DNA from 2 places in the Paenibacillus intestini genome. Region 2 is predicted to be linked to the other one. Evidence: predicted binding sites of a transcription regulator. Region 2 holds the regulator's gene; the other holds the start of a gene.
The links. Region 2 encodes Rex, which represses fermentation and respiration genes when NADH is low (regulators of the CRP and FNR family bind a similar motif). Its sites were predicted from a motif close to TTGTGAAATATTTCACAA; they were not measured.
Positions count from the first base shown of each region.

Region 1: pflB (formate C-acetyltransferase) is a predicted target of Rex. The motif match lies at 4,304-4,321, and genes of this name have one in related genera.

Region 1 is NZ_JAURUN010000003.1:753,983-761,728, reverse strand. It holds gene J2T16_RS12670 (stalk domain-containing protein) at 1-814, opposite strand, end outside; gene pflA (pyruvate formate-lyase-activating protein) at 1,123-1,875, opposite strand; gene pflB (formate C-acetyltransferase) at 1,962-4,220, opposite strand; gene J2T16_RS12655 (hypothetical protein) at 4,470-4,631, opposite strand; gene J2T16_RS12650 (hypothetical protein) at 4,922-5,086, opposite strand; gene adhE (bifunctional acetaldehyde-CoA/alcohol dehydrogenase) at 5,279-7,746, opposite strand, start outside.
Region 2 is NZ_JAURUN010000001.1:65,939-73,684, forward strand. It holds gene dinG (ATP-dependent DNA helicase DinG) at 14-2,875, shown strand; gene J2T16_RS00385 (redox-sensing transcriptional repressor Rex) at 3,094-3,750, shown strand; gene J2T16_RS00390 (amidohydrolase) at 3,734-5,041, shown strand; gene J2T16_RS00395 (hypothetical protein) at 5,086-5,616, shown strand; gene J2T16_RS00400 (hypothetical protein) at 5,949-6,476, shown strand; gene J2T16_RS00405 (AAA family ATPase) at 6,469-7,746, shown strand, end outside.

The DNA of each region.
Region 1 (7,746 bases), on a different contig from region 2:
TGGCTACAGGTTTAGTGTTAAGCTTCAATACAACCGTCTTCGCAGACTGATTAACGGTATATGTGATGTTCAGCGCTTGTGTAATGGACGTCAATGGAATCATGAACGTGCTTTTTTCTTGATAAGCAGGGCCTTTCATCGTTCTGGATTCTCCGTTAACGGTATACACTTTGCTGTTTGTTTTAAAACGAAGTTCGTCCGCACCGCTGAGAATGATTGTCTCTTTGGTTGTATTATCGTACTTTACATCGTAACCTACCCGATCAACCAATGCACGAATGGCCACGTAGGAAACACCATTTTTTACAGCCATTGGCTGTCCAGCCAGATACGTTTTCCCATCCTGAACCATCTTGTTGCTATTCATATAAAGTGTCAGGTCTCCGGCAGATCGCACAGTCGCAGCTGTTACACCAGTCGTTGGTTGCTCTACTTCAGCAGGTGTTGGTGTGTTTGGTGTGTTTGTTTCTTCACCTGTTCCTTGTTCCCCGTTTGCTCCTGTTGCCGGATTTACCGGTGTAGCTTCTGTTCCAGAAGGATCTGTTGTTCCCTGATTGGATTCTATGGCGCTTTCATTGTTGGCAGGTTGTGAGTTGTTTGATGGATTGTTAGCAGGATCAGTCGTTGCTCCTGATTTTACTTCGGACTCAGCAATTGGCTGTTCTTTCTTTACAACCTCAACGGATTTCACTTTTGCGGTATTCACTGGCGTAGCTTCGCTTGATTCTGCTGCTTGTGCATTCGCTGGAATAACTGCAAACGCCTGAAAAACAGCAAAAGCGGTGATTATGGACAACTTCTTCTTCAAATTCATTCTTTGTCTTTGGCTCCTTCTGCTCCCATTTATTAATATCCCCTCTAAAAGTCATATGATTAGACGCTCAGAAACGGGAAAAGTTGCTAAAAATAATGAATAAGAATTGTAAACTTTTAATAGAAGTGAAAAACTATGAAAATAGTTATCTGTTAAAATAAACAAGCTGTATGGGTTAATCTAAAGATTTACCTAGCTCCAGTGCAGAAGCATTTGTTTTAACCGTTGAGAGTAAAAAATAAAAAAAAAACAACCTCTACGAAATAATATTCGTAAAGGTTGCTTGTGAATAGATGTTCGCTTACCGCTTACTTTCCTGAACAAATGACGCTGGCTGTTTCTGCACGACCTTGCTCAATCAGGCGATATGCCCGTTCAACTTCTTCTTCGGTTGGAGAAGGTACGCCATCCAGCGGATAAACTTTACCCAGTGCTTCCCATTTGTAAATTCCCATTTGATGATAAGGAAGAATTTCGAACTTCTCTACTCCATTTAGCGTACCAATGAAACGCCCGAGATTTAACAAATCCTCTTCCTGATCATGAATACCAGGCACGTATACATGTCTGATCCACATTTTTCGACCATGATCGGATAACCATCTTGCTGTCTTCAACGTACGTTCATTGGATTTGCCTGTCAGTTTGATGTGTTTCTCGTCATCGATATGTTTCAGGTCGAGTAATACAAGGTCGGTATGGTCAAGCAGATCATGAATACGATCCGGTTCATTAAACCCGTTACTATCCAGTGTCGTATGAAGCCCCCAGCGACGTTTGACTTCCTTGAATATTTCTGCGACAAAGTGAGCTTGCAGGGTAGGTTCTCCGCCAGATATGGTAAGTCCACCGCCAGAGCTACGATAGTAGGACAGGTACGGCTGTATTTCAGCCAGCACCTCCTCTAATGTCATCTCTTTTCCACCATCCAGTGCCCACGTGTCAGGATTGTGACAATACTGACATTTGAGCAGGCATCCTTGCATAAAAAGCACGAAGCGGATACCTGGGCCGTCAACCGTCCCGAAAGTTTCGAGTGAATGAATATGTCCGTTAACCATGTTGCCTCTTCCTTTCTTTTCGCATCCGCTATGCGTTCATTTTTATGTTGAATCAGAATACTTGACTGGACTACTGGAAAAGTAACTTACATCGAACCGTGGAACGTACGATTGATAACATCCAGTTGTTGCTCACGTGTCAGTTTAATAAAGTTAACTGCGTAACCGGACACCCGTACAGTTAATTGCGGATATTGTTCCGGGTGATCCATTGCATCAATCAGTTGCTGACGATCAAATACGTTTACGTTCAAGTGATGCGCATTTTGACCAAAGTATCCATCCATCATCGCAGTCAGATTGGATTTGCGTGTAGCATCTTCTTTACCCAGTGCTTTTGGCACAATGGAGAAGGTGTTGGAAATACCATCAAGGCTGTGTTCATAAGGCAGTTTTGCTACAGAACCGAGCGATGCCAGTGCACCTTTTTTATCCCGTCCATGCATTGGGTTCGCCCCTGGTGCAAATGGTTCGCCTGCTTTACGTCCATCCGGTGTTGTTCCTGTTTTCTTACCATACACCACGTTGGAAGTGATGGTCAGTACAGATTGCGTTGGCATTGCGTTACGATAGGCTTTGTGCTTGCGAATCATGCTCATGAAGCTTTCTACCAGCTCTACAGCAATGCTATCTACACTGTCATCGTTGTTGCCGTAACAAGGGAATTCACCTTCAATTTCAAAATCAACGGCAATGCCTTGTTCGTTGCGAATCGGTTTAACTTTGGCATATTTGATGGCACTGAGTGAGTCCGCTGCTACCGACAGTCCCGCGATACCACAAGCCATCGTACGTAGAATGTCACGGTCATGGAGCGCCATTTCAATCCGCTCGTAGCTGTATTTATCATGCATGTAGTGGATGACGTTAAGAGTGTTCATGTACAGTTTAGCGAGCCACTCCATCATCGGTTTGAAGCGTTTCATCACTTCATTATAATCCAGTACCTCACTTGTAATGGCAGGATACTCCGGACCAACCTGTGCTCCCGATTTTTCGTCACGTCCACCGTTGATCGCATACAGTAATGCTTTCGCCAAGTTGGCACGTGCGCCGAAGAACTGCATTTGTTTACCGATCTTCATTGCAGATACACAGCAGGCGATACCATAATCATCGCCATAGATTGGACGCATCAGATCATCATTTTCATACTGGATGGAGCTGGTTTCGATCGATACTTTACTGCAATAATCTTTGAAAGCTTCAGGTAACTTCGTGGACCACAGAACAGTCAAGTTCGGCTCCGGAGCAGGTCCCAGGTTGTGCAGTGTGTGCAGGAAACGGAAGCTGTTTTTGGTTACACGTGTCTCGCCGTTGACGGACATCCCGCCGATAGACTCTGTTACCCATGTTGGGTCACCACTGAACAATTCGTTGTAATCCGGCGTGCGCAGGAATTTAACAATCCGCAGTTTCATGACAAAGTGGTCAACCAGTTCTTGAGCCTGTTCTTCTGTCAGGATACCTTCTTGCAAATCACGTTCAATGTAGATATCCAGGAATGAAGATACACGTCCCAGGGACATTGCAGCACCGTTCTGTTCTTTGATCGCTGCAAGGTAGCCGAAGTACAACCATTGGAATGCTTCTTTAGCCGTTGTTGCTGGTAATGAAATATCGAAGCCATGCATCTCGCCCAGTTGTTTCAGTTCTTGCAGTGCACGAATCTGTTCGGATAACTCTTCGCGCAGACGAATGACATCTTCATCAATAACATCAACTTCAAGTGCATTGAGCTCACCTTTTTTGTTACGAATCAGGAAGTCTACTCCGTACAAAGCTACCCGGCGATAGTCACCGATGATCCGGCCACGACCGTAAGCATCCGGCAAACCTGTGATAATACCCGCTTTACGTGCTGCACGCATCTCGGAAGTGTAAGCATCGAATACACCTTGGTTATGCGTTTTACGAATATTTGTAAATATATCAATGACACCTTGTGGCATTTCGAACCCGTATGCTTCACAAGCATCAATCATCATGCGAATTCCGCCGAATGGCTGAATGGAACGTTTGAACGGAGCGTCTGTTTGAACTCCGACAATCTGCTCTTTGCTTTGATCCAAATATCCCGGTTGGTGGGAAGTAATTGTTGCAGGCGTATTCACATCAACGTCAAGCACCCCACCGTTATCCCGTTCTTTTTTGGTCAGGTCGGATACAATATCCCACAATTCTTTGGTATTCTGGGTTGCACCTGCAAGGAACGCCTCATCGCCATAATATGGGGAAAGGTTATGTTCCAGAAAATCATTTACATTAACCGTCTTGGTCCATGTTCCTTTGGTAAAGTTTCTCCAGCCTGTTTGTTGTTTAACATCTTTTTCGATCACCGACATCGTAATCCCTCCGCTTTTTTGGATTTCTGGACACATTATATTGTTGCAATAGACGTATCATCATGTGTCCAAAGCCGCGATTTATGTGAATTGTTTCACATGATCCGGAACACGTTCTCTCTACTGGGGAACCGGAACCGCGGAATGAATGTTTTTCTTATATTTTCAGTATACGTCGAGCAAGTCACACCATCTGTGATTTTTATCACAAACTTTGGATGTTGTCTTATTGAACTGCGCCACGGTTGTTCACACTTGACCACTCCGCGGGCAGAACAACTTCAGATCGCCGTTATCCCCGGATTTTTTCGATTCACTTTTCCAAAGTGAAAATCCGGGGATAAATGCGAACGCTTCGCTTCTTCCGTCTGTCCTGCCCGCTCCGTTATCGTGTGAACCTCTTCTGTGCAAACAGCCACCTCCCCTTTGTTCCTAGCATTTTGGGGAACCATTGCTCCGCTATGCTCGGAGCAACCAAGGGCATGATATAGGTTCCTGAAAAACGGACGCTTCGCCTCTCCGTTTTTCTGCCCATCCTTTTTCTACTGTTTACGCTGGAACCACTTTGCTACAACCCTACTGGTGCGTTGTCCGTATGACCTCGTTCATGCATGAGACTAGATCGCTCCTGAAAAACGGAGGCTTCGCTTCTCCGTTTTTCTGCCCATCCTTTTTCTACTGCTTACGCGGGTATCACTTTGCTACAACTCTACTGGTGCGTTGTCCGTATGACCTCGTTCATGCATGAGACTAGATCGCTCCTGAAAGACGGACGCTCCGCCTCTCCGTTTTTCTGCCCATTTTGACTCGCTACGATGACTTAGTCTGCGCTGTGCCTGTGGACGGTCCGCTTCGACCTTGCACAAGACCTGTCTAGCGGACTGATAAATGAGGGCTTCGTTTCTCGTTTCTCTGCCCTCTTTTCCTCACCTCCTTTCCTATCTCTCCGTTCTTTCCTTCGGCTATGCAACTATACGGCAATCGGGGCTCCCCAATGTGGAGAACCCCTGAATCACTTGCCTTAACTTGAAGTACTAAGTTGTAATTTATGTTGCTTGTTATTCAAATTTGCCATAGAAAGCGTTGCGGTACACATCGGCAAGTTCAGTGACCAGCGGCAGTTTTGGATTCGCTGTTGTACATTGGTCTTCGAAGGCACGATCTGCCAAGTAGTCTACACGCGATTCGAAGTCTTTCGCGTCAAAGCCGATCTCCTGGAACGATTCCTCGATGCCCAGTTTTTTGTTCAGATCACGGATGGCTTTGATCAAGCTGTTCACGCCTTCTTCGGTTGTACGTGCTGGTAATCCGAGAATACGTGCGATTTCGGCGTACCGCTCATCGGCCACAAAGTGCGAATATTTCGGGAACGATGCAAATTTCGTCGGTTTTTTCGCATTGTAACGAATAACGTGTGGTAATAGGATGGCATTGGTGCGTCCGTGTGCGGTGTGATATTGACCTCCCCATTTATGCGCCAAGCTGTGGTTAATGCCCAGGAACGCGTTGGCAAAAGCCATACCGGCAATCGTGGAAGCATTATGCATTTTCTCACGTGCCAGTTTGTCACCTTGCAGTGACGATTGCTCCAGGTATTGGAACACCAGTTGGATGGCTTTGATTGCCAGACCGTCTGTGTAGTCATTCGCCATAACGGATACGTACGCTTCAATCGCATGTGTCAATACGTCCATACCGGTGTCGGCTACTGCCGTTTTTGGCAAACTGTATACGAACTCAGGGTCAACAATCGCTACGTCTGGTGTCAATTCATAGTCAGCGAGCGGATATTTGGTGTTGCCATGCTCTTTATCCGTAATTACCGCAAACGATGTGACTTCCGAACCTGTACCTGATGTTGTCGGGATGGCTACGAATTTCGCTTTTGATCCGAGTCTTGGGTATTTGTAAATCCGTTTACGGATATCCATGAATTTTTGTTTCAGGTTGTTGAACTCTGTATCCGGATATTCATAGAACAACCACATCGCTTTGGCAGCATCCATTGGTGACCCGCCACCGAGTGCGATAATACAGTCTGGCTGGAAGCGTTCCATCATGGCTGTACCGCGGTCTACTGTTGTTGTTGATGGATCCGGCTCAACTTCTGAGAAGACTTCAATCGCTACCGGTGTCTGACGTTGACGCAGATAATGCTCTACTTTTTCCACATATCCGAGTTTGACCATCATGGCATCTGTAATAATCGCTACGCGAGTAATGTCCGGCATTTTGGCAAGGTATTGAGTTGCCCCTTTTTCGAAGTAGACTTTGTTCGGCACTTTGAACCATTGCATATTCACGGTACGGCGAGCCACCCTTTTCACATTGATTAGGTTCACAGCAGTTACGTTGGAAGATGTCGAGTTACGTCCGTACGATCCACAACCCAGTGTCAACGATGGCATGTTGGTATTATAGATATCTCCGATTGCGCCATGTGTTGAAGGGGAGTTCACGATAATCCGTCCGGTTTGCAGGCGATCCGCAAATTGATTGATCACTTCTTCATTGTTCGAATGAATGACAGAGGAGTGACCCATACCACCAAAAGCAACCACTTCTGCCGCACGCTCAATACCATCTTTTGCAGATTTAACTTTGTAACATGCCAGCACCGGACTCAGTTTCTCAGCAGACAATGGGAATTTGGTGCCTACACCTTCAATCTCGGCTACCAGAATTTTAGTACCTGCCGGTACTTCAATACCGCACATTTTGGCAATGTTCACAGCGGACTGACCTACAATGGTCGGGTTAACCGCACATTTCTCTGCGTTGATTGCACCTGCTGTCAGTTTGGCTGCCTCTTCTTTGTTCACAAAGTAACAGCCGTTCGTAATCATTTTCTTTTTCACTTGATCGAAGATGGGTTCTTCAATAATGACCGCTTGTTCGGACGCACAGATCATACCATTGTCAAAAGACTTCGACAGAATCAAATCCGTTACCGCCTGGTTGATATCTGCACTTTTCTCGATAAAGCAAGGCACGTTACCTGGTCCTACGCCCAGTGCCGGTTTACCACAGCTGTATGCTGCCCGTACCATCGCTGATCCGCCTGTCGCCAAGATGAGAGCCACATCATTGTGATTCATCAATGCGTTCGTACGATCCATGGATGGATCATCAATCCATTGGATACAGTCGGCTGGAGCACCGTTTTTCACAGCAGCTTCAAGCAAAATTTTCGCGGCCTCGCGGCTACAGTTCTGTGCGGAAGGGTGGAAACCAAAGATGATCGGATTACGTGTTTTGATGGCAATCAGTGCTTTAAACATCGTTGTTGATGTCGGGTTGGTTACCGGTGTGATCCCCATGATAATACCAACCGGCTCCGCAATTTTCTGGAAGCTGTCATATTCATTGTCTTCGATAACGCCTACTGTTTTTTCATATTTAATGCTGTTATAAACATACTCTGTTGCGAATATATTTTTAATAATTTTATCTTCATATACACCGCGTCCCGTTTCTTCCACGGCCATTTTGGCGAGCATCATATGTTTATCCAGTCCCGCAAGCG
Region 2 (7,746 bases):
ATCGTATATTGCAATGAAATTTGCCGTTTTGGATTTCGAAACAACCGGCACGCAGTCCGACGGTGAGATCATACAGGCCGGACTTGCCATCATAGACCATGACTTCAGCATAACTCAAATATATAGTTCTTATGTAAATCCGGGTGTTCCAATTCCGCCATTCATCACTGGGTTGACCGGAATTACAGAAGAAGATGTCGCGGATGCTCCATCTCTTGAAGAGATGATGATGGAGATGGTACCGCTTCTTGACGATGTGGTTCTGGTGGGCCATAACGTAGCATTCGATTTTCATTTTTTACAGAATGCACTTGATCGATGTGGATATTTACCGTTTACAGGTCGTATTCTGGATACGATTGATTTCTTGAAAATAACTTTTCCGTCGCTGGGTTCATACCAGCTTGGTTATGTATCAGCCGAATTTGGATTTGAACATGACCGGCCTCATCAGGCTGACAGTGATGCACTGGCAACAGCTCATGTTTTGCTCAAATGTCTCGATGAACTTAGAGAGCTGCCGTTAATTACAATTCAGCGGCTTAGCGACCTGTTTGCACCAGAAGACAGTGATCTGGGATGGTTTTTCGACGGACTACGTGCGGAGAAGGAAGCAGAACCGATTCAGGACCTGGATGGGCATACCTATTACCGTCAGCTGGCGCTTAACGTTAGTGACTGGACGGAAATTGGAGCTCCTCGGGATGAAAGAGAAGCGAATCCGCTGGACGGTGTGACCTTTGATCAGTTTATGGATCAGGTGCGCGCCAACCTCAAAGAGACACTGGATCATTATGAAGAGCGTGAAGCACAGACACAGATGTTTGGCAGCGTGCGGCAGGCACTGGATGAAGAGAAACATCTTTTGCTGGAAGCCGGAACGGGAACAGGGAAATCCCTGGGATATTTGTTACCTGCTATTTATGAAAGTGTAAAACAAGAACAGAAGGTGATGGTAAGCACTCACACCATTAACTTGCAAGAACAACTGCGCGAACGGGATATTCCGATGCTGACGCAGGTGGTTCCTTTTCCGTTCAAAGCTTCCGTGTTCAAGGGGAGAGGCCATTATCTCTGTCTACGCAAATTCGAACACAAAATCAACAAACGTGAATTTGCTACGCCGAAAGAGGATTACTTCACGGCAGCACAGATGATTGTGTGGCTCACACAAACCGAAACGGGTGACGATGAAGAATTGAACCTCAGTGCACGCGGAGGAGATTTCTGGGAAACGGTGCAGAGCGAGTCCGAGTCTTGTCTCGGTAGATCCTGTCCGTGGTTCCGCAAGTGCTTCTATCATCGTGCGAAACATGAGGCGGGACTTTCTGATATTGTGATTACCAATCACTCCAAACTGTTTACAGACGTGAAGGCTGCTCATCAGCTGTTGCCAGCTTATGAAAGTCTGGTCATTGATGAAGCGCACCATCTTGAAGATGTAGCGGGTAAACATTTGGGGCTTCACATGAAGTATTTTACGCTCGTACACACACTGACCCGTTTGTTCAAAGATAGTCGTAATGGTCAGCTTCCCATGCTTCGCTCTCAGTTGTCAGGGCACGAGAACGGTGTACAGTGGGGTTCAATGGTGGATCAGATGTTTCCTCTCGCCGTGGAAGTGAAGGAAATGTGGGATCGTCTGAGCGATGCTCTGTTTGGTCTTTTGCCTGAACGGAGTGATGCTTCTCCAGGGGAGACCGGACAGTTCTCGCTGCGGCTTAAAGCGTCTCAGAAGCCTGCCAAGTGGCAGGAGTTGCAGGATTTGGAGAACCAGATCTATGTGACATTGGGTGATTTGGTTCGTAAGGGTGACAAACTGTTGCTCGAAGTAAAAGAAGATCAGGATGATTATCAGTCCGACAGTCTGATCACTGATATCACCGGGCTCTTGAAAGATCTGACGACGATGAAGGAGAATTTAAGATTCTTCATGCGTATGGATGATGCCAAGACCGTGTACTGGATGGAGGCCAGCGGACAGTTCCGTAGCAAGTCACTCCAGCTATACGCTGTTCCGGTTGATGTGAGCGCGCAATTGAAAGAGATGTTTTTCGATAAAAAGAAAAGCGTTGTGCTTACATCGGCTACGCTGTCGGTGGATAAGTCATTCCAGTTCATGATTGAGCAACTGGGTTTGCAGGAAGCTGCCGACAATAATCGGCTTCTGACCTCGATGCTACCTTCCCCATTCAATTATCGGGAACAAGCTTTGTTAGTAATCCCGCGGGATTTCCCGAGTCTGAAGGGGAGCGTAGGGGACGCGCACTTTGTACAGATGCTGGTGCACTCTCTTGCTGAGACGGCGATTGCAACTCAAGGACGTATGATGGTGCTGTTTACCTCTTATAAAATGCTTCGACAAGTCTATGAACCACTGAAAGAGGCTTTGTCCGGGAATGACATCTCGTTACTGGGGCAAGGTGTTGACAGCGGGAATCGTTCGAAGTTGACCCGACGCTTCCAGGATGCCAAAGCAGCAGTCCTGCTGGGTACGAGTAGCTTCTGGGAGGGCGTGGATATTCCGGGTGAAGCGCTGACCTGTCTTGCGATTGTGAGACTGCCTTTCCAGCCGCCTAACCATCCGCTTCTGGAAGCGAAGAGTGAACTGTTGCAAGAGCAGAAGAAGAATCCATTCATGAAGCTGTCTGTGCCACAGGCAGTCATTCGCTTCAAGCAGGGCTTCGGCCGACTCGTTCGGACAGGCAAAGATCGCGGAATCGTCATTGTGTATGATACGCGTGTAATTGAAGCTTATTACGGCAAGTACTTCCTGTATTCGCTACCGGGACCAAAGATGGAGCATATGCTGACAGAACAGATGGTTCCCCGTATTGCTGAATGGTTAGATCGACCTGCAGAAACTCAAAAATAATTACGATGTAAAGCTATAACATTGCATTGGACTTCACCATGGCGTTAAACTTTGAAGAAGACTTCACAAAGTTCGAACAGGGCAGCGCTTTAATGAACTTATATTCCTAATAATTCGGGCATTCTGTATGAGGACATCATGCATGGATATTGCATGTATACAGAATGCTCATCTTTTCAATATTTATTTAATCGTGGCGATGGTAAGGGGGAGCAAGGATGAAATCGGATAAAATATCAGAAGCGGTAGTACGGCGTCTGCCTGTATATTTGCGTTATTTAAACGAGTTGGTTCAGCGTGAGGTGACAACGGTTTCCTCGCAGGAACTAGGACAGCGACTGGATTTGAATCCAGCTCAAATCCGTAAAGATTTAGCTTATTTCGGTGATTTTGGTCGTAAAGGAATCGGGTATGATGTGTCTTACCTGATCGAGAAGATTCGTCACATTTTGAAAATTGATCAGCAAATTAATGTGGCTCTGGTAGGGGCCGGTAATCTCGGACATGCCTTATCGAATTATAATGCTTATTTGAAGGACAATATGAAAATTGTCGCTATTTTTGATGCGTTTGGGCCTAAGATTGGCAGTAAAATTAATAGCCTGACGGTCAAACCTATGGAAGAACTTACAGAAGCGGTTCAGAAAGATAACATCCGTATCGGGATCATCACGGTGCCGGACACGGAAGCTCAGAATGTTGCCGATCAACTGATTGAATCGGGTATTGAGGCGATCCTGAATTTTGCACCGACGATTCTAAAAACGCCTTCACATGTGCGGATTCATCATGCAGACTTTACAACGGATTTGCTCAGTTTGGCTTATTATTTGGAGAACGGGAAGGAAGATGAGCTTGATGACAACAACGAATAAATGGGTAATCCAAAATGGTAAATTTGCTGTAAATGAAGGTGCCAATTGGACTGTGATTCAAGGGTATATGGTCGTTGAAAATGACAAGATTGTGCATATTGGTGAGACGCTGCCGGATGGTGACGAGAACCTGCCTAAAGTGGATGGAAAAGGACTGCTCTTCCTGCCGGGTCTGATCAATACGCATGGTCATGCGGCAATGTCTCTGCTTCGAGGTCATGGTGATGACCTGGCATTGCAAGTGTGGTTACAAGAAAAAATGTGGCCAATGGAAGCCAAAATGACTTCTGAGGACGTGTATTGGGGAGCATCCCTTTCGGTGCTTGAGATGTTAAAAGGCGGAACAACAGCTTTCCTGGACATGTATGACCACATGGATCAGGTAGCAAAAGTGGTTGAACAGTCAGGAGCAAGAGCTGCGCTGGCTCGCGGTGTCATTGGACTGTGCTCCGAAGAAGAGCAGATGCGAAAGCTCGAAGAGTCCGCTGCGTTTGCGCGTGAATGGAATGGACAGGCGGATGGACGCATCACAACCGTAATCTCTCCGCACGCGCCTTACACATGCCCTCCAGATTACATAGAGAAGCTTGTTCAAGTTGCGCATGATCTAAACCTGCCTCTCCATACGCACATGTCAGAGACGCTTCGTGAAGTGGAGCAGAATGTATCAGATTACGGCATGCGTCCAGTGGCACATTTGGAGAAGCATGGCTTTTTCTCACGTCCTTCACTCGTAGCGCATGCTGTGCATCTCAACGATGAAGAGATCGAGATCTTGGCACGTCATGATGTCGCTGTATCCCATAATCCGGGTAGTAATTTGAAGCTTGCATCGGGTGTAGCTCGTGTTCCCGCTTTGTTGAAAGCAGGAGTTACTGTATCTTTAGGAACAGACGGACCGGCAAGCAACAACAATCTGGATATGTTTGAGGAAATGAGACTTGCAGCTTTAATTCATAAAGGAGTATCCGGTGATCCTACCGCCGTACCTGCCGGGGAAGCGTTGCTTCTTGGAACAGCTTACGGTGCGAAGTCCATCTTCCTGAACGATACTGGAGTTTTGAAAGTTGGTAAAAAGGCTGATTTTATTGCACTCAACATTGAACAGGCTCACTTCTATCCACACACGGATTTGATTTCACATGCAATTTACTCGGCTTCGGCGAAAGATGTGGAACATGTATGGGTAGATGGCAAACAAGTCGTAAAACATGGTGAATGTTTAACACTGGATGAAGAGCGCATTTTGCGGGAATCCCAGTTGGCCTTTGATCAATTGCTTGCGCGTTAAGAGGCAACTTCAATGCGCACTTTTAGGGAAAGGAAGTTCAACTCTTGAAGAAAAAAAAGAAGTGGATATGGATATCGCTGCTCATTCTCGTTCTGATCTTGATTGGGCTTCAGCGATATTACGTCTATGTCACGCAGGATCAGCGGCAGGAAGAAGCATTGGCGATTGAATCGGCACAGAACCAGCTGGGCATTACAGCACCTGATGAACTGCGGAAGTACGTGTGGGGCGAAAAGAGTGGCGCTGACAACATATACTGGACGATGACAGCTAAAAACAAAGATAATCAGGACATTATGATCTGGGTTAAGTTTGATAATAACAATCAGCCTGTACAAGGCGCGGCAGGTGTGCACAGTGAGTTATTGCAGAACGGGATGACCGAAATGCAGATTCGCAACCGTTTCAGCTCAGATGTTCCAGGCGGTGAGATCAAACGGATCATGCCAGGTGTTGTGAACAATATCTATGTGTGGCAAGTGTACTATGACGATGATACGCATAACTATTATCGCTTTTACCGATTTAGCAACGGAGAGCAAGTCGATCTGGTATATACGTTACCGAACAGCTGACTTCATACATCTTCTTCCATTATGATGATGAATAAAACGGTCAATTCATAGATAGTTGCACATAACAATAAGCCAAAAAACCGGCAGACGGGATACCGACTGAACCGGTTTTTTGCATTCCAACCATTGAACATCAAATGAAATAGTTAAAATTATTAATTTATTCATATTTTCGCCTTCGAAATTGTATATACGATGTGATATACTCAGATATGTACTGAAGTTAACGAACAACGCAAATAAATCTGCAATAAACGTTGCAGACATGATGTACAGCTAAATATACAAGCCTGTAGATTAAGGACGGGCTCATTTTGGGAGGGGTAATTCATTTGAAGCTGAAAGTATTGCCTATTGTTCTAACCGCCGTAGTTTCTGCCGTCCTGTTGTTTGGAGGTTGGTTCATATACCGTCAAGTAGCCGTACAGAGTCCGATTGAAAAGATGGTTACTCAGTACGAAGGTGTTAATAGCGTTCAGTTAACTATTAACCGCAATGATGTACAAATGAAACTTGATTTAAAGCCAAATGTAGATTTAGGTAGACTGGTGCAATATATTCATAGAGAAGGACAGAACCTGATCGGCTCCCGAGCGCTCAAACTGGATGTCGTAGACCACTCCAATGAGGCGCTTGAAAACTGGTGGGGAGATGCCATGTTTACCGTAGCCCAGGCGATGGAGAACAAACAATACGCCGAGATTACTCCGACGTTGTCCAAGATGGCTACAGGAGGAATTCAAGTCAATACGGCGATGGATGACAACAATGTTTATGTAAGTCTGCGAGACGGAGAAGCCAGCAAGTTTATTATACTGCCGCGTGTACCCGGTCAGATAGGAGTGTGGCCTAATGCCTAAATGGACAAAAGAAGCAGCCATAGGAATTGTCCCAGTTGTTATCATTTTTCTTGCTTTTATCGGTGTGAATATTGTTCCGATTCTGATCGCAGCATTGCTGGTTGGTGGGTTGTTATTCATGATGCAGATGCGCGGCGGGATTACGGTAGGTGCTGGACAAGAGCGTAAACGGAAGAAAAAAGGACCTTCAAAACTGACGTTTGAAGAAATTGGAGGTCAGGACAGTGCCAAGCAGGAATTAAGAGAGGCGCTTGACTTTCTGATCCGTCATGAAGAAATACAGAAGTTTGGGATAAGGCCAATGAAAGGTATTTTGCTGACTGGTCCTCCGGGAACAGGGAAAACGTTGATGGCTAAAGCCGCGGCTCACTACACGGATTCGGTATTCGTAGCTGCATCAGGCAGTGAGTTTGTTGAAATGTATGTCGGTGTAGGTGCCAGCAGAATCCGGGATTTGTTTAAGGATGCCAGAACACGGGCAGCGAAGGAAAACAAGGAAAATGCGATCATTTTTATTGATGAGATTGATGTGATCGGTGGTAAACGTGAAGGTGGACAGCAACGTGAGTATGATCAGACCTTAAATCAGTTGCTGACGGAGATGGATGGCATATACACTTCCGAGACGCCTAGGATATTGCTGATTGCAGCTACCAACCGTAAAGAGATGCTCGATAGTGCACTGACACGTCCAGGGCGCTTTGACCGTCATATTCAGGTGGATTTACCAGATAAAAAAGGTAGAAAACACATCTTGGAGCTACATGCAGTGAACAAACCACTTACACAGGGCGTGAGTCTGGAAAAAACAGCGGAAGAGTCTTACGGTTTCTCAGGCGCACAGCTCGAAAGTGTCATGAATGAAGCTGCGATCTATGCGATGCGTGAGGGCTTGCTTACCATCGAACAGCGTCATTTATCTCTTGCGATTGACAAAGTGATGATGGGTGAGAAAACCGATCGCGAGTCGAGCGTTGAGGAAAAGAAAAGAGTGGCCATTCATGAACTTGGACATGCCATTATGGCTGAGCTTGTGCGTCCTGGGAGTGTAAGCCAGGTAGCCCTTAGTCCGCGTGGACAGGCACTTGGGTACGTGCGTCATAACCCGCAACAGGAGCAGTTTCTGTATACGAAACGTTTTCTGGAGGAGCAGATCATGATTGCACTGGGTGGTGCAGCCGCCGAAGAAATGTACTATGGTGGTCGTTCTACAGGTTCACGCAATGACTTTGAACAAGCGACGAATGTTGTACAGACGATGATGGCTTCC